One region of the Pseudomonas sp. H1_F01 genome, then DNA from elsewhere that is predicted to be linked to it. Evidence: predicted binding sites of a transcription regulator. Region 1 holds the regulator's gene; each other region holds the start of a gene.
What was found. The regulator FliA, encoded in region 1, starts transcription of late flagellar genes. The targets are predictions, from matches to a motif close to CTAAAGTTTNNNNNNNNNNNGCCGNTAA.
Positions count from the first base shown of each region.

Region 2: the regulator FliA is predicted to act here: its motif matches at 6,444-6,471, upstream of flgM (flagellar biosynthesis anti-sigma factor FlgM).
Region 3: the regulator FliA is predicted to act here: its motif matches at 6,415-6,442, upstream of AB4O09_RS07865 (flagellar protein MotY).

Region 1 is NZ_CP162823.1:5,034,392-5,044,352, forward strand. It holds gene AB4O09_RS22680 (protein-glutamate methylesterase/protein-glutamine glutaminase) at 1-717, opposite strand, end outside; gene AB4O09_RS22685 (chemotaxis protein CheA) at 766-3,027, opposite strand; gene AB4O09_RS22690 (protein phosphatase CheZ) at 3,058-3,843, opposite strand; gene AB4O09_RS22695 (chemotaxis response regulator CheY) at 3,862-4,233, opposite strand; gene fliA (RNA polymerase sigma factor FliA) at 4,401-5,144, opposite strand; gene fleN (flagellar synthesis regulator FleN) at 5,141-5,971, opposite strand; gene flhF (flagellar biosynthesis protein FlhF) at 6,088-7,437, opposite strand; gene flhA (flagellar biosynthesis protein FlhA) at 7,449-9,578, opposite strand; gene flhB (flagellar biosynthesis protein FlhB) at 9,714-9,961, opposite strand, start outside.
Region 2 is NZ_CP162823.1:1,840,477-1,850,437, reverse strand. It holds gene AB4O09_RS08500 (type I secretion system permease/ATPase) at 1-263, opposite strand, end outside; gene flgE (flagellar hook protein FlgE) at 476-1,792, opposite strand; gene flgD (flagellar hook assembly protein FlgD) at 1,821-2,543, opposite strand; gene flgC (flagellar basal body rod protein FlgC) at 2,559-3,002, opposite strand; gene flgB (flagellar basal body rod protein FlgB) at 3,006-3,413, opposite strand; gene cheR (protein-glutamate O-methyltransferase CheR) at 3,683-4,510, opposite strand; gene AB4O09_RS08470 (chemotaxis protein CheV) at 4,565-5,491, opposite strand; gene flgA (flagellar basal body P-ring formation chaperone FlgA) at 5,571-6,335, shown strand; gene flgM (flagellar biosynthesis anti-sigma factor FlgM) at 6,508-6,825, shown strand; gene AB4O09_RS08455 (flagella synthesis protein FlgN) at 6,873-7,340, shown strand; gene AB4O09_RS08450 (flagellar brake protein) at 7,433-8,179, shown strand; gene AB4O09_RS08445 (MFS transporter) at 8,241-9,608, opposite strand; gene AB4O09_RS08440 (glutamine synthetase family protein) at 9,679-9,961, opposite strand, start outside.
Region 3 is NZ_CP162823.1:1,717,311-1,727,271, reverse strand. It holds gene AB4O09_RS07905 (RnfABCDGE type electron transport complex subunit D) at 1-209, shown strand, start outside; gene AB4O09_RS07900 (RnfABCDGE type electron transport complex subunit G) at 206-817, shown strand; gene AB4O09_RS07895 (Rnf-Nqr domain containing protein) at 810-1,343, shown strand; gene nth (endonuclease III) at 1,340-1,978, shown strand; gene AB4O09_RS07885 (PA3496 family putative envelope integrity protein) at 2,086-2,268, shown strand; gene AB4O09_RS07880 (response regulator transcription factor) at 2,324-2,950, opposite strand; partial or broken gene AB4O09_RS07875 (hypothetical protein) at 3,421-3,678, shown strand; gene AB4O09_RS07870 (argininosuccinate synthase) at 3,995-5,212, opposite strand; gene AB4O09_RS07865 (flagellar protein MotY) at 5,341-6,318, opposite strand; gene pyrC (dihydroorotase) at 6,509-7,555, shown strand; gene rnt (ribonuclease T) at 7,552-8,229, shown strand; gene AB4O09_RS07850 (peroxiredoxin) at 8,447-9,049, opposite strand; gene AB4O09_RS07845 (bacterioferritin-associated ferredoxin) at 9,363-9,581, shown strand; gene bfr (bacterioferritin) at 9,790-9,961, shown strand, end outside.

The sequences.
Region 1 (9,961 bases):
CTCCGCGAAAGCCTTGGTGAACGCCGCCGGCATGTGCTGGATCAGCACGATGGGGGCCGGGAAGTTGGCCGGCAACTGGGTCAGGACCCGTTGCAGCGCCACCGGGCCACCCGTGGACGTGCCGATAGCGACCAGCTTGTAGGCTTTGCGCTTGGGGGCCGGCGACGACGCACTGGCGGGCACCGGGCGAGCCGGCGCAGGGGCTGGTGCCGATGCACTGCGTACCGGTGCCGGATTGAAGCTGCTCGATGCAGTCGGCGCCGGGCTTGGCGCCGCAACAGGGGCTGGCGCCGGTGCGCTGTAGGCACCGACACGACGATTGCTGCGGGAAATGCTGTGGACCTTTTCGCACAGCAACTGCCGGACTTTGTCGGGGTTGCGCGAAATGTCTTCGAAATTTTTCGGCAGGAAATCCACCGCCCCGGCGTCCAGCGCATCGAGGGTCACTCGGGCGCCTTCATGGGTCAGGGACGAGAACATCAATACCGGGGTCGGGCAGCGCTGCATGATATGCCGCACGGCCGTGATGCCATCCATCATCGGCATCTCGTAGTCCATGGTGATCACGTCCGGCTTGAGTGCCAGGGCCTGATCGATCGCCTCTTTGCCGTTGGTCGCGGTACCGACGACCTGAATACTCGTGTCCGCCGAAAGAATTTCCGAGACGCGGCGGCGGAAAAACCCCGAATCGTCCACCACCAGGACTTTAACTACCATAAACACTCCGTTAGACGAGGCGCGGCCCTGGGCCACGCCCCTCCAGAATCAAATACGCCGGGCGGCGTAACGCTTGAGCATGCTTGGCACATCGAGAATCAACGCGATGCGGCCGTCGCCGGTGATGGTGGCGCCGGACATGCCCGGGGTGCCCTGGAGCATCTTGCCCAACGGCTTGATGACCACTTCTTCCTGGCCCACCAACTGGTCGACGACGAAGCCGATCCGCTGGGTGCCCACCGAAAGGATCACCACATGGCCCTCGCCCTGCTCCACATGAGCAGCGGAGCTGACCAACCAGCGCTTGAGGTAGAACAGTGGCAGTGCCTTGTCCCGTACGATCACCACTTCCTGGCCGTCCACCACGTTGGTGCGCGACAGGTCGAGGTGGAAGATCTCGTTGACGTTGACCAGCGGGAAGGCGAAGGCCTGGTTGCCCAGCATCACCATCAGGGTCGGCATGATCGCCAGGGTCAGCGGGACCTTGATGACGATCTTCGAGCCCTGGCCCTTGGTCGAGTAGATATTGATCGAACCGTTGAGCTGGGAAATCTTGGTTTTCACCACGTCCATGCCCACGCCACGGCCCGACACGTCGGAAATCTCGGTCTTGGTCGAGAAACCCGGGGCGAAGATCAGGTTGTAGCACTCGGTGTCGCTCAGGCGGTCGGCGGCATCCTTGTCCATCACACCGCGTTTCACCGCGATGGATCGCAACACGTTCGGATCCATGCCTTTGCCGTCGTCGGAGATCGACAGCAGGATGTGGTCGCCTTCCTGCTCGGCGGCCAGGATCACCTTGCCGCTGCGGACCTTGCCCGAGGCTTCGCGCTCTTCCGGCGACTCGATGCCGTGGTCGACCGCGTTGCGCACCAAGTGGACCAGCGGGTCGGCCAGGGCCTCGACAAGGTTCTTGTCGAGGTCGGTCTCTTCACCCACCAGTTCCAGGTTGATTTCTTTCTTGAGCTGGCGAGCCAGGTCGCGAACCAGGCGCGGGAAGCGCCCGAAGACTTTCTTGATCGGCTGCATCCGGGTCTTCATGACCGCGGTCTGCAGGTCCGCCGTGACCACGTCGAGGTTCGACACGGCCTTGGACATGGCTTCGTCCTGGCTATTGAGGCCCAGGCGCACCAGACGGTTACGCACCAGCACCAGTTCGCCGACCATGTTCATGATCTCGTCCAGGCGTGCGGTATCGACCCGAACGGTGGTCTCGGCTTCGCTGGCCGGTTTTTCCGCTGGCGCAGCCGCCGCAGCACGGGCAGGTGCCGGGGCCGCAGTGGCAGCAGGCTTGGCGGGTTCGGCCTTCGGTTCCGGTGCCTTGGCAGCGGGTTTGGGCGCAGCCTTGGCTGCTGGAACAGCAGTGGCGGTAGTGCCGGCAGCAGGAGCAGCCGCGGCCTTCCCGACTTCTGTAAACTTGCCTTTGCCGTGCAGTTCGTCGAGCAGCGATTCGAATTCGTGATCGCTGATCAGGTCGCTGCCAGCCGCGGCGGCAGCCGGCTTGGCTGGCGTCGGCGCGGAAGCGATGGCCGAATCCAGCGCGTCAACGGCAAACGTGCCCTTGCCGTGCAACTGATCGAGCAAGGCTTCGAATTCGTCGTCGGTGATGTCGGAGTTGTCGCCCGCCGCTTTCGGGGCAGCCGGAGTCGCCGCTGGCGTGACCGCATCGGGAGCGAACTGGCCTTTGCCATGGAGCTGGTCGAGCAATGACTCGAACTCGTCGTCGGTGATTTCATCACTGGCGTCAGCTGTTGCATTGGCGGGCGGCGCAGCAGGTGCCGCCGGCGCTTCGGCTTGGGCCTTGACGGCGTTCAGCGAATCCAGCAGTTGTTCAAATTCGTTATCGGTGATGTCGCCCGACTCTTCGGCGACCGGCTCTTCAGCCACTGCCTCGGCAACCGGAGCCGCTTCATCAGCCGATTGCGGCTCCGCCAGGCGTGCCAGCGCGGCGAGCAACTCAGGCGTGGCAGCGGTGATCGGCGAGCGCTCACGCACTTCGCTGAACATGCTGTTGACCGCATCCAGCGCTTCAAGCACCACGTCCATCAGTTCCGAATCAACGCGACGCTCACCCTTGCGCAGGATGTCGAACACGTTTTCGGCAATGTGACAGCACTCCACTAGCTCGTTGAGCTGGAGGAAGCCGGCGCCTCCTTTTACAGTGTGGAAACCGCGAAAAATTGCATTGAGCAGATCCGCATCATCTGGTCGGCTTTCCAGCTCGACCAGCTGTTCGGACAGTTGCTCTAGAATCTCGCCGGCCTCAACCAGGAAATCCTGAAGGATCTCTTCATCGGCGCCGAAGCTCATTAATGGCTGCTCCTAAAACAGGGCTAAAACTCAGAATCCAAGGCTGGACAGCAAATCGTCCACATCGTCCTGACCGGACATAACGTCTTCTCTTTTATCGGCATGAATCTGCGGACCTTCACCCTGAGAGAGATGTTTTTGTGGATCTTTTTCAGCAAGCATCGCTTCACGGTCGTGTTCGATGCCTGCAAAGCGGTCTACCTGGCTGGCCATCAACACCAGTTTGAGCAGGTTACTTTCCACTTCGGTGACCAGTTGGGTCACACGCTTGATCACCTGGCCGGTCAGGTCCTGATAGTCCTGAGCCAGCAGAATATCGTTGAGGTTGCTTGCCACCGCGCGGTTCTCGGTGCTGCTGCGCGCCAGGAAACCGTCGACCCGACGGGCCAACTCCCGAAACTCTTCGGCGCCGACTTCGCGCCGCATGAACCGACCCCAGTCGGTGCTCAAGGCCTGGGCTTCTTCGCTCAGGCCGTTGACCAGGGGCGTTGCGCTTTCCACCAGGTCCATGGTGCGGTTGGCCGCGGCCTCGGTCAGCTTGACCACATAACCCAGACGCTCGGTGGCGTCGGTGATCTGCGAGACTTCCTCGGCCTGCGGCATATTCGGGTCGATCTGGAAATTGACAATCGCGCTGTGCAATTCACGCGTGAGCTTGCCCACCTCCTGATACAGACCGCGGTCACGGGTCTGGTTGAGCTCATGGATCATTTGAACCGCATCGCCAAAACGACCTTTTTCAAGGCTGTCGACCAGTTCGCGGGCATGTTTTTTCAGGGTCGATTCGAAATCACCCATTGAAGATTCGTTATCCATAGCTCCCCCGTGGCGCCGTTAACCGATGCGTTCGAAGATTTTTTCAATCTTCTCTTTCAACGCCTGGGCCGTGAAGGGTTTGACCACATAGCCGTTTACACCGGCCTGGGCCGCTTCGATGATCTGCTCGCGCTTGGCTTCGGCAGTGACCATCAGCACCGGAAGATGCTTGAGTTTTTCGTCGGCACGCACCTGGCGCAACAGGTCGATACCGGTCATGCCCGGCATGTTCCAGTCGGTGACCAGAAAATCGAAGTTGCCACTGTGCAACATCGGGAGCGCAGTGGTCCCGTCATCTGCTTCGGCCGTGTTGGTGAACCCAAGGTCACGCAACAGGTTTTTTATGATCCGCCGCATCGTTGAGAAGTCATCAACGATGAGGATTTTCATGTTCTTGTCCAATTCGACCTCCAAGCAGTCTTAAACGCGCCCAGCACCTGGACGCGCCATTTCAATCAATCCGGCACAACACTCGACAACGGTCTGGAGCACCACGGATGGAGACTGGCACAGCACCTGCCAGGCCAGCCTCGTTCGCAGTGTCCCCACACTGCCTGTCAACGCGCTCGCCACTCCCCCAAACGCCCCCGCAAACGGGCCGCGCACTGGCTGTGTAACTGGCTGACCCGCGATTCGCTGACCCCCAGGACCTCACCGATTTCCTTGAGGTTCAGCTCTTCGTCGTAGTACAGCGCCAAGACCAGCCGCTCACGCTCCGGCAAATTGGCAATCGCTTCCGCCAGCGCGCTCTGGAAACGTTCATCTTCCAGGTCACGCGACGGCTCCATGTGAGCACTCGCGTTATCCTCGTGCAGCCCTTCATGTTCGCCGTCCTGCAACAGGTCGTCGAAACTGAACAGGCGGCTGCCCAAGGTATCGTTCAAAATCCCGTAATAATCGTCGAGACTCAACTGGAGTTCGGCCGCAACCTCGTGATCTTTAGCGTCACGCCCGGTTTTAGCTTCAATTGCCCGAATTGCATCACTGACCATGCGGGTATTGCGGTGTACCGAACGCGGCGCCCAATCGCCCTTGCGGACTTCATCGAGCATGGCACCGCGAATGCGAATACCGGCATACGTCTCGAAACTCGCGCCCTTGCTCGCGTCGTATTTGTTCGACACTTCGAGCAGGCCGATCATGCCCGCCTGGATCAAGTCTTCAACCTGGACACTGGCCGGCAACCGCGCCAGCAAGTGATAGGCGATACGCTTGACCAGTGGCGCGTAACGCTCGATCAATTCGTATTGGGCGTCCCGTGCCGATTTTTTATAGAGATGGTTGTAACCGCTGGCTGTCATAGCACGGGCCCTGCTGTTTGTTGCACAAGACGCTCGACGAAAAATTCCAGATGCCCGCGAGGGTTGGCCGGCAGTGGCCAGGTATCGACCTTCTGGGCGATGGCCTTGAACGCCAGCGCGCATTTGGAGCGTGGAAAGGCTTCATAAACGGCACGTTGCTTCTGGACGGCCTTGCGTACGCTTTCGTCGTAAGGCACTGCGCCGACGTATTGTAGGGCGACGTCCAGGAAGCGATCCGTGACCTTTGTCAACTTGGCGAACAGGTTGCGTCCTTCCTGCGGGCTCTGGGCCATGTTGGCCAGGACGCGGAAGCGGTTCATGCCATAGTCGCGGTTAAGCAACTTGATCAGGGCATAGGCGTCGGTGATGGACGTCGGTTCGTCGCAGACCACCAGCAGCACTTCCTGGGCCGCGCGGACGAAACTGACGACCGAGTCACCGATACCGGCTGCGGTGTCGATCACCAGCACATCGAGGTTGTCGCCGATGTCGCTGAAAGCCTGGATCAGGCCCGCGTGCTGGGCCGGGGTCAGGTGAACCATGCTCTGGGTGCCTGAGGCAGCCGGCACGATGCGAATCCCGCCCGGCCCCTGCAACAACACGTCACGCAGCTCACAGCGCCCTTCAATCACGTCCGCCAGCGTGCGTTTGGGTGTAAGCCCCAACAACACGTCGACGTTCGCCAGGCCCAGGTCGGCGTCCAGCAGCATGACCCGTCGGCCAAGCTCTGCCAGAGCCAGGGACAAGTTCACTGACACGTTAGTCTTCCCGACGCCACCTTTGCCGCCGGTCACCGCGATCACCTGTACGGGATGCATGCTGCCCATGTTCGTTCTTTACCTTGTCTTACTTAGACGGAGGCCACATTACTGGCTGCGCGTTCGCATACGGAACAATGCATGGCAGACCATCGATGTAGGTACAAAAAATATTCATGATTACCTCAGCCGACCTGCTTGGTCGGGCTGTGGTAGATATCAGCGAACATATCAGCCATGGCTTCTTCGCTGGGTTCTTCCTGCATTTGCACACTCACGGCACGACTGACCAGTTGATGACGGCGCGGCAGATGCAAATCATCCGGGATCCGCGGCCCGTCGGTCAGGTAGGCCACCGGTAATTCATGACCGATCGCCAGGCTCAACACCTCGCCCAGGCTTGCCGTTTCGTCCAGCTTAGTCAGGATGCAGCCGGCCAGCCCGCAGCGTTTGTAGCTGTGGTATGCGGCGGTTAGAACCTGTTTCTGGCTGGTGGTTGCCAACACGAGATAATTTTTTGACTTGATACCGCGTCCGGCCAGGCTTTCGAGCTGCATGCGCAGGGCTGGATCGCTGGCTTGCAGGCCTGCGGTATCGATCAGCACGACGCGTTTGCGCAGCAGCGGCTCCAGCGCCTGGGCCAGGGACTGGCCCGGATCCACATGGGTCACCGACACATTGAGGATCCGGCCGAGGGTCTTGAGTTGCTCCTGGGCACCGATGCGGAAACTGTCCATGCTCACCAGGGCAATGCTCTGGGCGCCGTACTTGAGTACATAACGGGCGGCGAGCTTGGCCAGGGTGGTGGTCTTGCCCATGCCGGCAGGACCGACCATGGCAATTACCCCGCCTTCTTCCAGCGGCTCGACTTCCGGGGTCGCGATCATCCGCGCCAGGTGCGCCAGCAACATGCGCCAGGCCTGGCGAGGCTCTTCGATACCATTGATCAGCGCCAGCAGGTCCCGGGACAACGGGCCGGACAGGCCGATGCGTTGCAGGCGACGCCACAGGTTGGCCTGGGCTGGACGGCTGCCTTGCAGCTGGTTCCAGGCCAGGGAGCCGAGCTGGACTTCCATCAGCTCGCGCAGGCTGTTGAGTTCAAAGCGCATCGAGTCCAGGGCGCGCGGATCGACACCCCGGGCAGGCGCCGCGGGCGCCGGCTCAGGACGACGCGGTTCGGCGTGGGCCTGCTCGATCAGCGGTTCGGCAGCCGTCAACGGCAGGCCGGCCGTCAGCGGCTGACCGGCGAACAATTGACGATTGGTGCCTGCCGCGGCCTCGCCTTCACTGCTGCGCAGGCTCAACTCGGCCTGGGCGCTGGCGATGCGCGATTGAGTCTTGCGCAGCTCATCTTCGAGTTCCATGTTCGGAACCCGCGGGGCCAGCGCAGACAGTTTGTAATCCAGGGCCGCCGTCAGCTCGACACCGCCGGCGATACGACGGTTGCCAATGATGGCTGCTTCAGCGCCCAGCTCGTCACGAACCAGTTTCATGGCCTGACGCATGTCGGCGGCGAAAAAACGCTTCACTTGCATAAACCACTACCTCAGCCGTTGGGCCCTACTGTCGCAACGATGGTCACTTGCTTGTTGTCCGGTATTTCCTGGTACGCCAGCACATGCAACCCCGGGACCGCGAGGCGCCCGAATCGCGAGAGCATCGCGCGAATCGGGCCGGCCACCAGCAGGATCACCGGTTGGCCTTGCATCTCTTGCCGCTGGGCTGCTTCGATCAGCGAACGCTGCAGCTTCTCGGCCATGCTTGGCTCCAGCAGGACACCCTCTTCCGAGCCTTGTCCTGCCTTCTGCAGACTATTGAGCAATATCTGTTCCAACCTTGGCTCCAACGTGATCACAGGCAGCTCAGACTCAGTGCCTACAATGCTTTGGACGATTGCGCGGGACACGCCGACCCGAACCGCAGCCACCAGGGCGGCGGTATCTTGACTCTTGGAGGCGTTGTTGGCGATAGCCTCGGCAATACTGCGTATGTCGCGCACGGGCACCTGTTCGGCCAACAGCGCCTGCAGCACCTTGAGCAACTGCGACAACGAAATCACGCCCGGCACCAGCTCTTCGGCCAGCTTCGGCGAGCCTTTGGCCAGTACTTGCAGGAGTTGCTGGACTTCTTCGTGGCCAATCAGCTCGCTGGAATGCTTGTACAGGATCTGGTTCAAGTGGGTCGCCACCACCGTACTGGCGTCCACCACGGTATAGCCGAGGGACTGGGCCTGGGCCCGCTGGCTGATTTCGATCCACACCGCTTCCAGGCCGAAAGCCGGATCCTTGGCGGTGATGCCACTGAGGGAGCCGTAGACCTGCCCGGGGTTGATCGCCAGCTCGCGGTCGGGGTAGATCTCGGCTTCGGCCAGGATCACCCCCATCAACGTCAGGCGATAGGCGCTCGGCGCCAGGTCGAGGTTATCGCGGATATGCACGGTCGGCATCAGGAAGCCCAGGTCCTGGGACAGCTTCTTGCGCACCCCCTTGATCCGCGCCAGCAACTGACCACCCTGGTTGCGGTCGACCAATGGAATCAAGCGGTAACCGACTTCCAGGCCGATCATGTCGATTGGCGTCACGTCATCCCAGCCCAGTTCCTTGGTTTCCATGGCACGGGCCGGCGACGGCAGCAGCTCCTGCTGGCGCTTGACCTCTTGCAGGGCCTGGACTTTCTGCACGTTCTGCTTCTTCCAGAACAGGTAGGCACCGCCGCCAGCCAGGGCAGCCATGCTCAGGAAGGAAAAGTGCGGCATGCCCGGCACCAGGCCCATGACTGCCATCAGGCCGGCGGCAACCGCCAGGGCCTTGGGCGAGGCGAACATTTGCCGGCCGATCTGCTTGCCCATGTCTTCGGAGCCCGAAGCGCGGGTCACCATGATCGCAGCAGCTGTGGATAACAACAGTGATGGCAATTGCGCCACCAAACCGTCACCGATGGTCAACAAGGCGTAAACCTTGCCAGCGTCGCCGAACGTCATGTTGTGCTGGAAGATACCGACGGCCATGCCGCCGATCAGGTTGATGAACAGAATCAGCAGGCCGGCGATGGCGTCACCGCGCACGAATTTGCTGGCACCGTCCATGGAACCGTAGAACTCGGCTTCCTGGGCCACTTCCAGGCGACGCAGCTTGGCCTGGCTCTGGTCGATCAGGCCAGCGTTGAGATCGGCGTCGATCGCCATTTGCTTGCCGGGCATCGCATCGAGGGTGAAACGCGCGCTCACCTCGGAAATCCGCCCGGCGCCCTTGGTCACCACAACGAAGTTGATGATCATCAAGATGGCGAAGACCACGATACCGACCACGTAGTTGCCGCCGATCACCACCTCGCCAAAGGCCTGGATCACTTTACCGGCGGCGGCGTGCCCCTCCTGGCCATGGAGCATGACCACCCGGGTGGATGCCACGTTGAGCGCCAGACGCATGAGCGTCGCCACCAGCAGAATGGTCGGGAACACCGCAAAGTCCAACGGCCGCAGGGCGTAGACGCACACCAGCAGCACGACGATCGACAGGGCGATGTTGAACGTGAAGAACACGTCCAGCAGGAACGGCGGCACCGGCAGCATCATCATGGCGAGCATGACCATCAGCAACACCGGCACGCCCAGATTGCCCCGGCTGAGGTCGGCTACATTGCTGCGCGCGGTGCTGAGTAACTGAGAGCGATCCACCAATAATCCCCGTTCCTGTGAAGCAAACTTTTGACGCCCGGAGGGGGCGCAGACGGGGTATTGCAAGAAGCCTTCCAACTTTTGTCGGAGGCTGAAATAGAGGGGTTGAAGGGACGCTGACCTGTGGGAGCCGACTCAGGAATCACGCCGCAAATCCGGCGGGATCGGCAGGTCCTTGAGCGGTTCGGGGCGTTTGCCCTTGCCGGCGCGGTGCTGGCGGATCTGGTAGACGTAGGCCAGCACCTGGGCCACGGCCAGGTACAGGCCGCCGGGGATTTCCTGGTCGAGTTCGGTGGAGTAGTAAATCGACCGTGCCAGCGCCGGGGACTCGAGCAGCATCACCTCATTGGCCACGGCGATCTCACGGATCTTCAGTGCCAGGA
Region 2 (9,961 bases), 3.2 Mb from region 1:
CGCACCATGACTCGGGAGCGAATGATATCCAGCAGGCCTGAAAGCGCATAAACCCCCAGCGCCAACAGCCCCAGGGCGACCAGGGTCGGGACACTCTGGCTGGGGATAACCCGGTCGTAGACTTCCAGCATGAACACCGGGCCAATCAGCGCCAGAATATTGATCACACCGGAGAACAGCGCAGCGCCCAGCAGCCCCCGACGCAGTACCGATTTCAATGAAGGCGCAACAATAGGCGCACTGATAGCGTTATGGGGTTTCAACTGGTATCCGTCCCTTGGTTTTCGTGACATCCCTGTCGTCAGTCAATACCGACTCGAAGACAGTCGTATGGAAACTTGACGCTCGTAGAGCGATTAGGACTGAAGTGCAAGTTCCGCACCAGTCATCCGACAAACGGTAATAATCACCCAAAGAATTTCATGCAAAAAAAACCGACGTCTCAGGACGTCGGTTTTTTTGAAGCCGCCCGCTATCAGGTCATCTGAATGATGGTCTGCATGATGGTGCTCTGGGTGGAGATAGTCTTCGCGTTCGCCTGGTAGTTGCTTTGCGCCTTGATCAGCTCGACCAATTCGTTGGTCAGGTTGACGTTGGACTCTTCCAGGGAGTTGGAGGCGATCGAACCCAGGGTACCGGTTTCCGGGGCATCGTAGCCCGGGATGCCCGAGGCGAAGGTTTCTTTCCAGCTGGTGCCGCCTACCGGCTGCAAGCCTTGCTCGTTGGTGAAGCTGGCGAGCGCGAGCTGGCCAATCGGCTTGGTCTGGTTGTTGCTGAAGTTGGCCAGCAACACACCGCTGCCGTCGATGGTCAGGTTGGTGATCTGGCCGGTGGCGTAGCCGTTCTGGGTTGGGATCGAGCGGGCGGTGTCGGCGTTGAATTGGGTGGTGTTGCCCATGGAAATCGTGATGGTTGGCGCACTCGCGGCGCCGTTGGCGGCCCATACGCCGTTGGTCACCGTGCCAGGAACCCAGCCGGTCAATACCAGGTCACTGTTGATCGTCGGCACGGTGGCAGGCGGTACTGGCGGCGTGCTGACCTGAGTCAGCTTGCCGCTGGAATCGAAGCTCATGGTCGAAGGAATCGGCGCGTTCGCACCGGTCGTGGTCGGCAAGGTGCCGTTCAGGTTACGACCATCGATCAAGGTATAGACGTTCCAGGTGTTGCCGGCAGTCTTGACCATGTATTGGTCCATGGAGTGCTGGTTACCCTGAGTATCGTAGACCGGGGTGGTGAATTGTTTGGTGAACGTGGCGGTGTCGCTTGGATTGAACGCCGCGGTGATCGCCGTTGCCGTCGAATTCAGGTTGATCGTCGAGGAAACCAGGCTGGTGGCGCTCGGCGGCAGGTTCGAGGTGTCGATGCGCAGGTCGGTCAAGATGCCGTTCTGGATCTTGCCGTTGGCATCCACGCCATAGCCCTGCAGGCGCGAAGTGCCGTCGCTGTTGGTGATATAGCCTTCCTTGTCGGTCTTGAAGGTACCGGCACGGGTGTAGCTCAGGGAGCCGTCATTGCTCAGGACAAAGAAGCCCTGGCCTTGGATGCCCATGTCCAGTACGTTGCCGGTGTTGTTCACATCACCCTGGCCGAACTGCTGGGAAACGTTGGCCAGGCGCACGCCGTTACCGACGGTCTTGCTGCCCGAACCCAGCTTGGTGGCCGAGTAGACGTCTTCGAATTCCGCGCGGGACGATTTGAAACCGGTGGTCGCCACGTTGGCGATGTTGTTGCCGGTCACGTCCAGCTGTTTGTTGGCTGCATAGAGACCGCTAAGGCCGATGTTGAAAGACATGTTGACTCCTTTTGCCGGTTAGTCGGCTCTACATACCAATAGTTTGTACTTTGGACAGGGCAATGCTGCCCAGCCCGGCCAGGTTGAGCATCAGCTCACCGCCCGTCTGGCTGATCGTCACGCTGCTGACCGTGGCCGGCAGGTTGGTGATCAGCGACGTGGCCTTGCCGTCGATGGTGGTCGAGGCCGCGAAGGTGTAAGTGCCCGATTCAACGACCGCGCCCGCATCGTTCTTGCCGTCCCAGATGAACGCGGAGTTGCCGGCGTTCTGGCTGCCCAAGTCGATGGTGCGAACGGTCTTGCCGTCCTTGTCCACGATCTTGACCGCGACGGAGGACACCGATGTTGGTACCACCACCGTGCCGTTGAGGCTCTTGGAGGTATCGACCACAGCCTTGTCGCCCGGGGCAATGACCGAGCGACCGACCAGCGACGAGGCTTGCAGGGCCTGGGACGAGTTGTAGTTGCCGGCGATGCCGCTCACGGTCTCGTTGAGGGTGGTGATGCCTTCCAGGCTGCTGAACTGCGCCAGTTGGGCAACGAACTCGCCGTTATCCTGTGGCTCCAGCGGGTTCTGGTTTTTCAGCTGGGTGACCAGCAACTGCAGGAACGCATCCTTGCCCAATTCCTTCTTGCCGGTGGCCGCACCGGTCGCCGCGCCCAGGGCATCGGTGGTGGTGCTGGTCTTGACCGAGGAGTTGGCCAGAATCTCGTTGAGGCTCAAACCACTTGTTGTACTGGTAACGCTCATGTGACTCGCCCCTTATCACTGACCGAGGGTCAGGACCTTCTGCATCATGGTTTTGGCGGTGTTCATCATTTCGGCGTTGGTCTGGAACGAACGACTGGCGGAAATCATGTCGGCCATTTCTTCGACGACATTGACGTTCGGGTAGTAGACATACCCCTTGGCATCAGCGGCCGGATGGTTTGGCTCATAACGGGCTTCGAGATTGCTCTGGTCTTCGACCACGCCAAGCACCTGCACGCCCTGCCCGGCCGCGTCCTGCTCCTGGAACAGCGAGTCGCTACCGCCGGACTGGCCACCCTGGAACATGGTGGCGAATACCGGGTGGCGGGCGCGGTAGGTCTGGTCGATGCTCGACGAAACGGTCTCGGCGTTGGCGATGTTACTGGCGACGGTGTTCAGGCGAGTGGTCTGGGCACTCATGGCACTGCCGGCAATGTTGAATACGCTAGCAATCGACATGGCTTACTCTCCGCGCAGGGCCGATACCAGCCCTTTGAACTTGCTGTTGAGCAGGGTGAAGCTGGCCTGGAAGTTCACGGAGTTTTCCGCGTAGTTGGACTGTTCCAGTTGAGCGTCTACGGTGTTCTGGTCGATCGAAGGCTGCATCGGCGTGCGATACATCAGCGATTCGTCGCCATTGCCCAGGCCTTCGGCTTCGATATGACGGCTGTTGGTCATGTTCAAGGCGAAGTGGCCGTTCTTGGTCTTCTCGTTCTGCTCGGCGAGCACTTTGGAAAAGTCCAGGTCACGCGCCTTGTAGTTCGGGGTGTCGGCGTTGGCGATGTTGTTGGCCAGGACTTCGGCACGCTGGGCGCGGAAGCTCAGGGCCTGTTCGTGGATACCGAGCGCTTTATCGAAGCTGATGCTCATGTCGGAAACCTTTGGGTGACCAGAATGTACGTGCGATGAACTTAGCAAGCAGCGTGCCACTTTGGAAAACCCCATAAACCGGGGCTTTGCGGGCATCGGCAAAGCGGCAATGCCAGAAAAGCGGCAACTGGCTTCCGCTGGCTGCCGCTTTTCTGCCGCTTCTCAAGGGCAAATGACATTCGAACTGTGGGAGCGGGATTAGTGGTGACCGGCAGGCATAAAAAAACGGGAGCCCGTGGGGACTCCCGTTTTTTGACAGTTCAAGCCAATCACTTTGCCTGGTAGATGATCCCCGGACTGCACTGGACCATCTGGTAATGATCCGGCAAACCGTTCAACGCCTCGGAGGCACCGAGGAACAGGTAGCCGCCCGGCTTGAGCGTGCTGTGGATGCGCAGCAGGATGTCTTTCTTCACTTCGGCGGAGAAGTAGATCAGTACGTTGCGGCAGAACACGATGTCGAACTTGCCCAGGCTGGCATAGCTATCCAGCAGGTTGAACGAGCGGAACTCCACCCGGCTCTTGATCGGCGCCTTGACCACCCATTTACCCGGCCCTTTCGGATCGAAGTAACGTTGCAGGCGATCCGGCGACAGGCCCCGGCCGATAGCCAGGCTGTCGTACTCGCCGGTCTTGCAGTTATTGAGCATGGTCCCGGACAGGTCGGTGGCGACAATCTGCACGCCGCCTTTCAACTGGCCGAGGTTGGACCGCTCGAACTCATCGATGGACATCGACAGCGAATAGGGTTCCTGCCCCGACGAACAGGCCGCCGACCAGATCCGCAGACGCTGGCCCGGGCTGGCCTTGATGGCCGCCGGCAGCACTTTGTTCTTCAACACCTCAAACGGATAGGTGTCACGAAACCACAAGGTTTCGTTGGTGGTCATCGCGTCCACCACCATTTCGCGCAAGCCACTGCGCGGTTGGGTCTGGATACGCTGCACCAGTTCGCCCAATGACTTGAGGCCCTGCTGTTCCATCAATTTATTGAGACGGCTCGACACCAGGTATTGCTTGTTTTCACCAAGCAAGATGCCACAGGCTTTTTCCAGGAAGACCCGGAACTGTTCGAAATCCAAATTACCCGTAGACAAGATACCGCCTCTTTCATCGTGTTGACTTGCCGGGCGCACAACGCGCCCGACCTTTTATTCTGCTGCCTTGATCCGCTCGACGACCCGGGAAGCCAGGTCATCTGGACGGAATTTCGCCAGGAAATCGTCGGCGCCGACCTTCTTGACCATCGCCTGGTTGAAAACCCCGGACAACGAAGTATGCAAGATGATGTGCAGCTTTTGCATGCGCGGATCGCTGCGGATTTCCGACGTCAGGGTGTACCCATCCATCTCCGGCATTTCAATGTCGGAGATCATCATCAGGAACTCTTCCTCAGGCTTCTTGCCCTCGTCGACCAGCTTGCGCAGGTAATCGAGCGCCTGTCGCCCGTCGTTCAACGCCACCACCTCGACACCGACCGTTTGCAGGCAACGGGTCACCTGCTTGCGGGCCACTGAAGAGTCGTCGACGGTCAATACCCGCAGCGAAATCGCCTTGTGCTGGGTTTCGGCATCCACCACTCCCACGGAGATCGCTTCCGGCGTGGGCGCTACTTCGGCGAGGATCTTCTCCACGTCGATGATTTCCACCAACTGGTTATCGACCCGGGTCACTGCCGTGAGGTAGTGATCGCGGCCGGTGCCCTTGGGCGGTGGATGGATCTCTTCCCAGTTCATGTTGACGATGCGCTCCACCGAGCGAACCAGGAATCCCTGGGTCTTGGTGTTGTACTCGGTGATGATCACAAACGGATTGCTCTGGTCCAGCAGCCGGCCGGAACCGGTCGCCATCGCCAGGTCGAGAATCGGGATGGTCGCACCCCGGATATTGGCCACACCGCACACGACGGGGCTGGATTTGGGCATCAGGGTCAGCTTGGGGCATTGCAGCACCTCGCGGACCTTGAATACGTTGATCCCATACATTTGTTGGCCGTCGAGACGGAACAACAACAGCTCCAGGCGATTCTGACCGACCAGCTGAGTGCGCTGGTTTACCGAATCCATTACTCCCGCCATGCCCTGACTCCTACCTAACGCTAATGTGTCCGACGCGCATTCATTCACTAAACGGCACGGGGCTTGCTATTGAACCGGCATGAACGCACAAACGACATTTTCTCGACGCCTGACCACTCACTGCCGCCACTGGCTCGGTGCACTGCTGGCTGTCTGCCTGTTCACTTCGGGCGGTCCTGCCCTTGCTGCTGTTCCGGTTACCTTGCCTGATCTCCTTATCGGCGTCACTCAGGGCTTTCTTGAATTCACCGTAGAAGACTATCTGGCTACCAGTCAAACGGAAGGTCGCTATGAAATCGAAGTCAACCAACTCGACCCGCGCCTGCGCATGCCGATGTGCGACAAGGAATTGACTGCTTCGCTGGAGAGCCCTGCCCGGCCCCTGGGACGCGTCACGGTGAAGGTTCGTTGCGACAGCGCCGCGCCCTGGACGGTGTTCGTGCCCGCTCAAGTGCGCCTGTTTCGGGAAATTGTCACCACCACTCGTCCGCTCAAGCGGGCCGGAATCGTCGAGCCCCAGGACGTGATGTTGCGTGAACGGGACATCAGCCAGATCACCCAGGGCTTCCTGACCTCCGTCGACCAGGCCATCGGGCAGAAACTTGTCCGACCAATGGTCGCCGATCAGGTCGTGACGCTGGTGCATCTGGAGCAGGCCGAGGTAGTCCGCAAGGGCGACCAGGTTGTGATCACCGCCCGCACCGGTTCCCTGGCCGTGCGGATGCCCGGCGAGGCCCTGTCCAACGGCGGTATGCGTGAACAGATACGGGTAAAAAACCTCAATTCCCAGCGCGTGATCAAGGCGCAGGTGATGGCCCCGGGCCAAGTGGAAGTGGCGATGTAGTGATCTGGTAGAGGAGGTAGAAAGCTGGCGCTTGATCCCGGTGTTCCCTAGACTGTGCCTTACGCAAAGGCAAGCGCAGACGTGCGCAAGTTCATTTCATAAATGAGCCTAAAGTTATTTTGGGGATGGCCGAAAACATGGCAAGCGTCCAAATACCCAGAGGTTTTTTACCATGGTCATCGATTTCAATCGTTTAAACAGCTCTTCACCGCTGCCAGGCACCACGCGTACCAGCGCCACCAAGGAAACCGCCGAAGCCGGCAAATCCGCGCCGCTGCCTACACCAGCCGAACAGGTCAGCAACGGGGAGTCGGTACACCTCAGCAATGAGGCTCAGCAGTTGCAGAAGGTCACTGACAAGCTGCGCGATCAACCTGTCGTCGACAACGCCCGCGTGGCCGAGTTGAAAGCAGCAATCGCTGATGGCAGCTACAAAGTCGACAGCAACCGCGTAGCCAGCAAACTGCTCAACTTCGAAGCCCAGCGCTAGGCCGCCGCCTGCGCCAGGCTTTTGGACGCTAAGACCCAAGGCCAGCCATGCACGACACTCATTTGTTGCAATTGATCATCGACGACTTTGTTCCAGCGCAACAGCTACTGGAATTGTTGCAGGCCGAATCCGTGGCATTGCACGGTCGTGACATGCCTCTGCTGGAGAATATCCTGGCGCAGAAACAGGCCTTGATCATCCTGCTTGACCAGCATGGCCGCAAACGCAGCGAGATCCTCGTCAGCCTCAACCTGCCCGCCAGCCATGAAGGCCTCGAGCAACTGGCCAGCCAGTCGACGATTGGCGATCAGCTACTGTCCCAGAGCAAAGTACTCAACGACCTGCTCGCCCAATGCCAGGCAACCAACGCTCGCAACGGCCAGTCGATCCTGATGCAGCAGGCCGCCACCGCCAACCAGTTGCGCATCCTCAACGGTGGCGAGATCCCGACGCTGTATGACGCTAGCGGTTCAACGGCCAGAATGGTCAAGCATCGCCCGCTCAGCCAGGCATGAAACGAACAATGCCTTCGCTCTATCAACGCGCGATACATGCTGGCAAAATGCCGGCCATTCGTAGTCGTATTTTGCCTGGAGATTGACTCACCGTGTTCAATGCCTCAAACGCGGATGATGCTCCGCAGCCACCCAAGGTCCTCACCACGCCCCTGGAAATCTCCGGCAACCTGCGGATGCTGCAAGAGAGCCACGACCCACTGATCATCACCTTCCACGAACGTAGCCAGCGCTTCCAGAGCTACCTGGTCAACGTCGATCGCGAGACCAACTCCATCGCCCTGGATGAAATGATTCCCCGGGACGGCGAGCGTTTCCTGCTGGCGGGCGAGCCTTTTCGTGTCGAGGGTTTCCATGACGGCGTGCGTATCGCATGGGATGGCAAGGGCCCACTGACCATCGATGAATCCAGCGACGGTCGCTGCTATCGCGGCGCCCTGCCCGACGAAGTGGTCTACCACCAACGTCGCAACGCCTTCCGCGCCGCCCTGAAACTGGCACAACTGGTGAGCGTTGAACTGGGCGGTGACAAGCTCAAGTCCCCGGTGGACGGCAAGCTGCTGGACATCTCTGCCACCGGTTGCAAGTTGCGGTTTGACGGCGACATCACGGAGCGACTGCAATTGGGCCAGGTGTACGAGCGCTTCATCGCGGCCCTGCCTTTTGGCAACATGACCGCGCCAGTCGAGCTGCGTTACCTGCATTTCGAAGAAAGGATCAACACCACGTTCGCCGGCGTACGCTTCCACAACATCAGTGGCCTGGTGCAACGGCAGGTCGAGCGGTTCGTCTACCAGCTCCAACGAGAAGCCCGGCGCTTCGATAAAGACGACCTCTGATTTTCGAGGCAAAAAAAACGGGCAGTCCCTTGCGGCGACTGCCCGTTTTTTCATGCCTGCTTCAAGGCCTGGCCTGGGTAAAACTCGGTGTCTCAGGCTCCTCAGGCCCAGTCTCGGCCTCGGTCGCGGTCTCAGTGGCCAGCTCAGGCTCCACGTCCGGATTGGCCGGAGCCTGCATCTGCTCCTGCACCACCTGCTCATCCACCCGCGGATCAAGACACGCCACCAAAGGCGAACTCGACATGCTGTCCGGCATCGCCACGTGATGCAGCGGTGCGTCATCGACCTGATGCAGGTTGGTCACCGCTTTCGGCCGGATCCGCCACACCAGCACCAAGGCGAAGAAAGCGAAAAAGCCGTAGAGCATCTGGCTGCCAAACATCTTCATCAGCACGCCGGCCACCAGCGGCCCGATACTGGCCCCCACGCCGTAGGTCACCAGCAGCATCGCGGTCAGGGACACCCTTCGATCAGCTTCGACGTGGTCGTTGGAAAACGCTACCGCCAGCGGATACAGGCAGAACTGCACCAGCGAACAGAAGAACCCCGCGACGAACAGCACCTCCAGCGGCACCGTCGGAAGAATCGCCAACGGCAGCGCACAGATCGTCAGCACCAGCGCAAAGCAGCGGATCAGCAGCGCCCGGTCATAACGATCGGACAGCCAGCCCAGGGGCCACTGCACCAGCAGTCCGGCGAAGATGCAGCTACCCATGAACAGACCGACCTGCTCGGTCGACAGGCCCTGCTGAGAGGCATACAGGGGCGCCAGGCCATAGAACGAGCCGACGATCAACCCGGAGCCCAGCACCGTACTCAATGACTGCGGCACACGCTTGATGAAGAAGCGCGGCTCCATGGGCGCCGGATGCAGCGCCGCCGGGTGAATTCGCCGGGTCAGCGTCACCGGCACCAGGCACAAGGCGAAGCACAGCGCCACCAGCATCAACAGCTCAGGCCCCAGGGCCGGATGCATGACCAGGATCAACTGACCCAGCACCAACCCCAGGTACGAGGCAATCATGTAGCCACTGAACACCACGCCACGCTGCTTGGCATCGGCTTGCTCGTTGAGCCAGCTCTCGATGACCATGTACTGGCACATCATCCCGAGGCCGACAATCATCCGCAGCACGATCCAGGCCGGCAGCCAGTTCACCAGGCCATGGCCCAGCACTGCCGCCCCGACGATCCCGGCGCAGGCCGAATAGGCGCGGATGTGGCCGACGCGGGCGATCAGCCGGTGGCCGATCTTGCCACCCAGCACCAGGCCGAAATAGTTGGCGGCCATCAGCGCACCGACCCAGAGGCTGTCCACATGGTCGGCGGCCAGGCGCAAGGCCAGGTAAGTACTCAAGAGGCCCGAGCCGATCAACATCATCAGCGAGGCGAAATAAAGCGCTCGAAAAGGTTTCCAGATTTGGCGCATCGGCGTTCCGAGCGGCTCCTTGAGGTGAGTAAGGGCTACCTGTTGAAGATAGCCCGAATGCGACGGTTCGTTAGGCCTGGGCCGCTAGGACACGCCGCTCCCAGGGCGTGATTTCATCGAAGAAGCTGGTCAGCTCCAGGGTCTTGGAGGCGATGTAGCCTTCGATGAACTCCGCACCGAACAGTTCCTTCGCCAGATGACTACGCTTCAGACGCTCCAAGGCGGCATGCAAGGTACATGGCAACGACAGATTATCCGGCACTTCGAATTCGCCCTGGATCGCCGCGCTCGGCTCCAGCCGATGCTCAATCCCATACAGCCCGGCGGCCAGGCTGGCGGCAATCGCCAGGTAG
Region 3 (9,961 bases), 3.3 Mb from region 1:
CGTTTTTTATCGCGACCGAACCGGTCTCGGGTGCCAAGGCCCCTCTCGCCCGCCTGCTGTTTGGCGCGGGCATGGGACTGCTGGTCTATCTGATACGCACCTGGGGTGGCTACCCCGACGGCGTGGCGTTCGCGGTGTTGCTGATGAACCTCGGCGTGCCGGCACTGGAGCGGTTTGCCGAGGCGCGACAACGGCGGCCGCTGACATGAACAATCCCCTCGGCGTGGCAATCCTGACCTTGTTGATCGGCCTGGGTATCGGTGCCACTTACCTCACGCACCTCGGCACCGCCGGGCGTATCGAGACCCAGCAGCAAGCACTGGCGAACAGGGCCTTGCTCGAGGTGCTGCCCACCGACCACTATGATAACCAGCCGTTGGCGCACCCCGTTGTCACAGCCTCGGTGTCCCTGGCCCATAGCACGCTGCTGGGCGGCTACCTGGCGACTCGCGGCGGCCACCCCAGCGCCGTGCTGCTTCGTAGCCAGGCGCTGGGCTATGAAGGCAGCATCGAATTGCTGGTCGCCGTCGATCCACAGGGGCGGTTGCTGGGCGTCAAGACCCTGCGCCAATCCGAGACACCCGGATTGGGAGCAGCGATTGCCGGCTGGCCGAACGCCTGGTTGCAGACCTTCACGGGTAAATCACGCCAGGCGCCTGATGACAGCGGCTGGGCCTTGAAAAAGGACCAGGGCCAGTTCGATCAACTGGCAGGCGCGACAGTGACGTCCCGGGCAGTGCTCCAGGCTGTTCACGATGCGCTGCGTTACTTCGACGAGCACAAGGCCCAGTTGATGGGGGTGGCAGCCAATGAATAAGCCATGGGGACTGACACACGGCCTGCTGCTCGTCCCATTGGTCGGCGCAAGCGACTCGCTGGTTGGCGCGCTGGGGTTATGGCTCGCCTGGGCCGTGGTTCTTTTCAGCCATGGCTTGGCAATGGGGCTTGTCCGGCAACGCCTGACAGCCTGTCAACGGCTGCTCGCCGCCATCGTATTGGCCGCTACCCTGACCACCTGCATTGGCCTTGTCGCCCAGGCCTGGGTGCTGGAATTGTATCGACCGTTGAACCTTTACGCTGGCTGGATCGCCCTGAGCTGCGTCGCGCTGGAGCATGAGGGTTTCTTCGTTGAATCCCGCTGGCTCGGACGCCTCAGGCTGGCCGGGCTGTTTGGCCTCTTGATGATCAGCCTCGGTGCCGTGCGTGGGCTGATCGGCAGCGGCCTGCCCCTGGCCTTGCTCGCCCCCGGCGGGTTCATTCTGCTCGGGCTGCTGCTGGCGGCTCGACAGGCCTGGACGGCCGCCAAACCCCATTCATCCGTTGAGGAAACGCCGCGCCCATGAACGCCGCAAAACGCCTGGAAATATTTCGTCGCCTTCACGAGGACAACCCGGAACCGAAAACCGAACTGGCCTATTCCTCGCCGTTCGAGTTGCTGATCGCGGTCATCCTGTCAGCCCAGTCCACCGACGTCGGCGTCAACAAAGCCACGGCCAAACTGTTCCCGGTGGCCAATACGCCGGAGGCCATCTATGCCCTGGGCGTCGAAGGACTGTCCGAGTACATCAAGACCATCGGGCTGTTCAACAGCAAGGCCAAGAACGTGATCGAGACCTGCCGCCTGCTGATCGAGCGCCACGGCAGTGAAGTCCCGCAGACTCGCGAAGCGCTGGAAGCCCTTCCGGGGGTCGGCCGCAAAACCGCCAACGTCGTGCTCAATACCGCGTTTCGGCAGTTGACCATGGCGGTCGACACCCACATTTTCCGCGTCAGCAACCGCACCGGGCTGGCCCCCGGCAAAAACGTGGTGGAGGTCGAGAAGAAATTGATGAAATTTGTTCCCAAGGAATTCCTGCTGGACTCCCATCACTGGCTCATCCTTCACGGGCGTTACGTTTGCCTGGCGCGCAAGCCTCGCTGCGGCAGCTGCCGAATCGAAGATTTATGCGAATACAAGCACAAGACCTCCGACGATTGAGACGCTATTGCTTTTATCGATCCATCGATTGAAAAAATCTTTTTTACCCGCCCGTGGTTTATCGATATAAGGAGCGCCAATGGCAGTCTTAGCCTGGAGTCGAACCCATGAGTGCTGGCAAAGAACAACTGGATGTAGAAGACGAATTCATCGCCGCTGAAGCCGACGACGTCGAACCTGTGGTCGTGGAAGTGGCGAAAACCAACCTGAGCAAGCGCCGCACCATTGATAACCTGCTGGAAGAGCGTCGCCTGCAGAAACAACTGGCCGATTATGACTTTGACCTCTGACACGTAAAAGCCTCCCTGATGGAGGCTTTTTACTGAGTACGCGTGACCCGAAAACTCACACCAAGCCATTGCGCTGCGCCAGTTCGATCAGGTCGACCAGCGAACGGGCATTGAGCTTCAATAACAGGCGCGTCTTGTAGGTACTGACGGTCTTGTTGCTCAAGAACATTCCATCGGCGATCTCCTTGTTGGTCTTTCCGCGCGCCAGTTGCTGCAAGACCATCATTTCCCGCCCCGATAATCGATCGACCATATCGGACTCACTGGCATTACCCAGACTCGACCGCACCGTATGCAATGCCTGGTTGGGAAAGTAACTGTAACCGGAAAGTACCGCCTTGATTGCACTCAGTAACTCAGTGAGATCCTGTTGCTTGCATACATACCCGGCCGCCCCCGTCTGCATGCAACGCATCGAAAAATGTCCCGGTGCCTGGGAAGTCAGCACCAACACTTTCATGGGTGAAGGAATGGCCGTCAGGCGAGCGATGACTTCCAATCCGTCCAGCTTCGGAATACCGATATCGAGAATGACAATATCGGGCATAAGTTCGCGAGCAAACTGTAACGCATCAACGCCATTATCGGTTTCGGCAACGACTTCATAACCATGACGCTCCATCAGCAAACGTACAGCAAGACGAATGACGGGATGATCATCCACGATCAGCACTTTATTCATGGGCAAATCCAACTTCGCTGTTCGAATTTTTAGAGCACGCACAATAGCCTAGTCATTTCTACCTTGGCATGCTGCCCCCCCCTGAACGCTCGCATCGAGAGACAGAACCTACAAGCTATACAGAATATTCCTACAAATCGCCGCAAAAAAAATGTGTCATGGATTTTTTTAAAGAGAAGGAATGGCCGTTCTTAACAATCCCGAAACCCTATGAACAATGCGCTCTTTCACCGCCATACCCACCTGCAGGCAGCCTACTGAAAAGCGCTTTATTCATAGAAAGTAACTGAATTATTTACTGTCAAAACTGACTTCCACTCACTTAAGGAAGGGAAATTCATATATAAAACACACTCAGACGCCTAATATTCAACATGGCCGGCCATTGCGCCTTCGCCTATATTTCATTAGGCATGGACTGCCACTTTCCAACTCACTCTCCGAGCACAAGTATTCCATGAGCATTAACCATGAACAAACCGTTGAAGACCATAACCAACCCCATGACCCTCATCGCCATATTCGCAACTTTATCCGAAACTTCCGCAGCGATTTCCCTGCCCTTTCTGGATGACCAGGATCGTGAATACTATCTCTGGTTCCTGATCAGCTTTCCTTTTTATCTATTGCTGCTTTTTTTCATAACGCTCAACTTCAATTATCGCTCCTTGTATTCGCCTTCGGATTTTCGCAAGAGCAAACATTTCATAAAGACCATGGATGATTCGCCCTGTCGACGCAAACGACAGCTACGTCGGGCGGAGGACGTCAAGGAACGGCTGGTCATACGTCTTCATCGACGCAGGCGCGAACCAGACAGCCTTTGTATCGTATGCAGCCAATCGAAACGCCCGATCGAACCCCGTCGATCAAGACATTTGAAGCAAGCCAGCATCGTCGTGTACGTCATCTACAGCAACGCAGGCCTGGCAACGCAAGGGCAGGATGAATGAGCGACCGAGGGCAGCGCCGCAGCAAGGGTCACACAAAAAAAGAGCAAAAAAAACGGCCTGCTCATGGCAGGCCGCTTTCATGTCAACAGGGTCAGAACAACTTGCGACCCTTGTTCGCCGCGATGCGCATGCGCAGGGCGTTGAGCTTGATGAAGCCAGCCGCGTCAGCCTGGTTGTAGGCACCGCCGTCTTCTTCGAAGGTCGCGATGTTGGCATCGAACAGCGACTCGTCGGACTTGCGCCCGGTGACGATCACGTTGCCCTTGTACAGCTTCAGGCGGACCACGCCATTCACGTGAGCCTGGGAGGCGTCGATCATCTGTTGCAGCATCAGACGCTCCGGGCTCCACCAGTAGCCGGTGTAGATCAGGCTGGCGTACTTGGGCATCAACTCGTCTTTGAGGTGAGCCACTTCGCGGTCCAGGGTGATCGACTCGATCGCCCGGTGGGCGCGCAGCATGATGGTGCCGCCTGGGGTTTCGTAGCAACCGCGGGACTTCATGCCCACATAACGGTTTTCGACGATATCCAGACGACCGATGCCGTGTTCGCCACCGATGCGGTTCAGGGTCGCCAGCACAGTGGCCGGGCTCATCTCAACGCCGTCCAGAGCGACGATATCGCCGTTGCGATAGGTCAGTTCCAGGTATTGCGGGGTATCAGGAGCCTTCTCCGGGGAGACGGTCCAGCGCCACATGTCTTCTTCGTGCTCGGTCCAGGTGTCTTCCAGCACGCCGCCTTCATAGGAGATGTGCAGCAGGTTGGCATCCATCGAGTACGGGGATTTCTTCTTGCCGTGGCGCTCGATCGGAATAGCGTGCTTCTCGGCGTAGTCCATCAGTTTTTCACGGGACAGCAAGTCCCATTCACGCCACGGGGCAATGACTTTCACGCCCGGCTTGAGGGCATAGGCACCCAGTTCGAAACGCACCTGGTCGTTGCCTTTGCCGGTGGCGCCATGGGAAATGGCATCGGCACCGGTTTCGTTGGCGATTTCGATCAGGCGCTTGGCGATCAACGGACGGGCGATGGAGGTACCCAGCAGGTACTCGCCTTCGTAAACGGTGTTGGCGCGGAACATCGGGAACACGAAGTCGCGGACGAACTCTTCGCGCAGGTCATCGATGTAGATCTCTTTGACGCCCATGGCCTGGGCCTTGGCGCGTGCAGGCTCGACTTCTTCGCCCTGCCCCAGGTCAGCGGTGAAGGTCACCACTTCGCAGTTATAAGTGTCCTGCAGCCACTTGAGGATCACCGAAGTGTCCAGGCCGCCGGAATACGCCAGAACGACCTTGTTTACGTCCGCCATGCCATCACTCCACGGGTTGTACGGAAAGCCGGGAAGTCTAACGTCCAGCGCGGATAATTTACAGGGGCGCGACAGCTTATGACGACGAAGCGACAGATTATGTCGAGCGTGCGACGGTCAAAATCGACTCAGGACGTCCGTGCCGTAGCCCCAGCGGGCGCCTTGGCCGGTGCTGCGGTTGGCGCCGGAGCCTTGGCAGGCGCGGCAGTGGGCGCGGGCTGCGCGGCGGGTGCCTGCGGTGCCGGCGCTTCGGTCGGAGCCACGCGCTCCAGGCGCACGACTACGCGACGGTTCTTGGCTCGGTTGGCGGAGTTGGTGTTGGGCACCAGGGGATAACGCTCGCCGTGGAAGCGCAGGGTAATCTGCGACTCCTGGAAGCCATTGGCCTTGAAGAAGTCCTGGACCGCCAGGGCCCGGCGGCGTGACAGCTCACGGTTGGTCAGGCGGTTGCCGCTGTTGTCGGAGTGGCCGTCAAGCTCGACATGATTGACGCTGGGGTCGGCCTTGATGAAGTCGAGCATCACCTGCAACTGCGCCTTGGCATGGGCATCGAGTTCGGCAGCTTCGCCGGGGAAGCCGATCTGTGTCTGTTTCACCTGCTCGAAATTCTTTGGCAACAGTTTTGCCACGCAGCCTTGATAGTCGTTGAAGGCCTTGCTGAAACGCACCGGCAGCAGACGGACTTCCGAGACTCGCCCGTCCTCGGTGTTGCGGCGCACCACGGGGCTGCGACCTTCCATCAGCCCACTGATCAAGCGGCCAGCCTGGACCTGGGAGCTGTTGAACAGTACGTCGCCGCTGCCGATGCTGACCGAGCCCAGGTTGATATCGCCCCGCCCCGGCTGCCACGGTGCGGCGGCCGCCAGCAAGGTTGCCGAACCGCCACCAAGCATCGGGTTATAGGTCTTGAGGCGAAACGTCGCCTGTTCGCCCGCCCGGCGCACGAATTCGCCACTGCCAAAATCAGTGATCGGCTGGCTCAGCCGGCACTCGAACTTGTCGCCTTCGACCGTCCACTCAATGCTCTCCAGACGGGTCTGGAAAGTGAGCGCCATGGCGGGAAGGCTGGCAAACACACTGAGCAAGGCTAGATAACGCTGGCGCACGGGAGGCTCCACTGACTTTTATACAAAGATCGACGCATGCTGGAGGCATGACGCCTGTCCGGCGCACTGCACGGATTCGTGGCACACCTGTAGGAGCTATCGGTAAGTTGCGGCAGAACTTGATAGCGGGTGCCTGAATCGGTCTTTTCCGGTAGCATTCCCACAGTTTGACCCGCCTGGAAGCCCCCCAATGTCCGACCGCCTGACCCTGCTGCGTCCCGACGACTGGCATATTCATCTTCGCGATGGTGCTGTGTTGACCCATACCGTCGCCGATGTCGCGCGCACCTTCGGGCGCGCAATCATCATGCCTAACCTGGTTCCGCCAGTGCGCAACGCCGCCGAGGCCGACGGCTATCGCCAGCGCATCCTCGCCGCACGCCCGGCTGGCAGCCGCTTCGAACCGTTGATGGTGCTTTACCTCACCGACCGCACCCAGCCCGAAGAGATCCGCGAGGCCAAGGCCAGCGGCTTCGTCCATGCCGCCAAGCTGTACCCGGCCGGTGCCACCACCAACTCCGACTCCGGCGTCACCAGCATCGACAAGATTTTCCCGGCGCTGGAGGCCATGGCCGAAGTCGGCATGCCGTTGTTGATCCATGGTGAAGTCACCCGGGGCGACGTCGACGTGTTCGACCGCGAGAAAATCTTCATCGACGAGCACATGCGCCGCGTCGTGGAGCGTTTCCCGACGCTCAAGGTGGTGTTCGAACACATCACCACCGGCGATGCCGTGCAGTTCGTCAACGAGGCACCGGCCAACGTCGGCGCGACCATTACCGCCCATCACCTGCTGTACAACCGCAACCACATGCTGGTGGGCGGGATCCGGCCGCACTTCTATTGCCTGCCGATCCTCAAGCGCAATACCCACCAGGAAGCCTTGCTGGACGCCGCCACCAGCGGCAGCGCCAAGTTTTTCCTTGGAACCGACTCGGCACCCCACGCCCAGCACGCCAAGGAAGCGGCCTGCGGTTGCGCCGGCTGCTACACCGCCTATGCCGCCATCGAGATGTACGCCGAGGCGTTCGAACAGCGCAACGCGCTGGACAAACTCGAAGGTTTCGCCAGCCTGCATGGCCCGCGTTTCTATGGCCTGCCGGTGAACACCGATCGTATTACCCTGGTTCGCGATGAGTGGACCGCCCCCGCCAGCCTGCCTTTCGGCGACCTGGCTGTCATCCCGCTGCGCGCCGGTGAAAAACTGCGCTGGCGCCTGCTGGAGGAAAACGCGTGAGTGAAGATCATTTCGACGACGAACTGGACGGCAACGGTGGTTCGGGCGGCGCCCGTCACCCCATGGCTGCTCGGTTCCGTGGCTATCTGCCGGTTGTCGTCGACGTAGAAACCGGCGGTTTCAACTCCGCCACCGACGCCTTGCTGGAAATCGCGGCGACCACCATCGGCATGGACGAAAAAGGCTTTGTGTTCCCTGACCACACCTACTTCTTCCGTGTCGAACCGTTCGAAGGCGCCAACGTCGAAGCGGCGGCCCTGGAGTTCACCGGGATCAAGCTCGATCACCCGTTGCGCATGGCAGTCAGCGAAGAAACGGCCCTGACCGACATCTTCCGTGGCGTGCGCAAGGCGCTCAAGGCCAACGGTTGCAAGCGAGCGATCCTGGTCGGCCACAACAGCAGCTTCGACCTGGGCTTCCTCAACGCCGCCGTCGCGCGCCTGGACATGAAGCGCAACCCGTTCCACCCGTTCTCCAGCTTCGACACCGCGACCCTGGCTGGCCTGGCGTACGGCCAGACCGTCCTGGCCAAGGCGTGCCAGGCGGCTGACATCGATTTCGATGGCCGTGAAGCCCACTCGGCCCGCTACGACACCGAGAAGACCGCCGAGCTGTTCTGCGGCATCGTCAACCGGTGGAAAGAGATGGGTGGCTGGCAGGATTTCGACGACTAACCAGTAGAGCCATTGTGGCGGCCCTCCGTGGGAGCAAAGCTTGCTCGCGACACAGGCGACTCGGTCTTTGGAAGACCGCATCGCAGCCATCGCGGGCAAGCCTTGCTCTCACAGATAAATTCCTTCGCCATAAGGTCCTGTGTTTCAGCCGGCAAGTTTGAAACGCCCATAAAAAAACCGGCCCATCATGGGCCGGTTTTTTTATGCCTCGGTGCGCTTACAGCTTGTCGCTGTGCTCGCCCAGGTAAGCGGCAACGCCTTCAGGCGAAGCGGTCATGCCCTTGTCGCCTTTTTTCCAGTTGGCCGGGCAAACTTCGCCGTGCTCTTCGTGGAATTGCAGCGCATCGACCAGACGGATCAGTTCTTCCATGTTACGGCCCAGTGGCAGGTCGTTGATGATCTGCGAACGGACAACGCCTTTGTCGTCGATCAGGAACGCGCCACGGAAGGCCACGCCGCCTTCGGACTCAACGTCATAGGCCTTGGCGATTTCGTGCTTCATGTCGGCAGCCATGGTGTATTTCACCTGACCGATACCGCCATTGTTGATCGGGGTGTTGCGCCAGGCGTTGTGGGTGAAGTGCGAGTCGATCGAAACAGCGACCACTTCGACGTTGCGCGCCTTGAAATCATCCATGCGGTGATCCAGTGCGATCAGCTCGGACGGGCAGACGAAGGTGAAGTCCAGTGGATAGAAGAACACCAGGCCGTATTTGCCTTTGATGGCCGAGGACAGGGTGAAGCTGTCGACGATTTCGCCGTTGCCGAGGACGGCTGGAACGGTGAAGTCTGGGGCTTGTTTGCCTACGAGTACGCTCATTGGGTATCTCCTGATGTAATAGCGTGAAAACATGGTCCGGGCCAGCCTGTCACCCTCAGGCGACAGCCCTGTGACACGAACCCGCTTGCAAGGGCCGACCATCATACACCGCGCATTTGGACTGTCTTCAACGGTTTTTCGGTGACATCGAAAAATCGCCGTCCGGTTTCATGCAGCCTCAATTGTCCTGGACAAACCGTTCGTCAGCCTGGCAACGCTCAGACGCAAGACCTTGAGAAACCACTTTGACAATCATTCTCGTTAACATTAAGATCCGTCTCAATTGAGTCACAACCAGCGACGGTTCTCACTTATGTATGTATGCCTCTGCACTGGCGTCACCGACGGGCAAATCCGCGAAGCGATCTACGAAGGTTGCTGCAGCTATCGCGAAGTCCGCCAGACCACCGGCGTAGCCAGCCAATGCGGCAAATGTGCCTGCCTGGCCAAGGAAGTGGTTCGTGAAACCCTCGCCAAAGTGCAAACGGCACAGGCCTCGATCCCCTACCCGGTAGAATTTAGCGCCGCGTAACAGCACGTAATAAACAATTTTCAAGGAACCGGACCCAGTGTCCGGTTTTTTTATGCCTGCAAATCAATTGCTTAGCGTCCAGACGCGGAACACAAACATTCTTATTCCGATTAATTTTCATTTATTATTCAATAACTTAGGTTTGACACTCGTAAATGCGCGGCTCAAACTCTGCCTAATACACAGCTATTACAGGGCAGGCCTCATCATGAAAGGCGACATTACAGTCATCCAGCATCTCAACAAGATCCTTGCCAATGAGCTGGTCGCGATCAACCAATACTTCCTGCATGCACGCATGTACGAGGATTGGGGCCTGAACAAGCTGGGCAAGCACGAGTACCACGAATCGATCGACGAGATGAAGCACGCGGACAAGC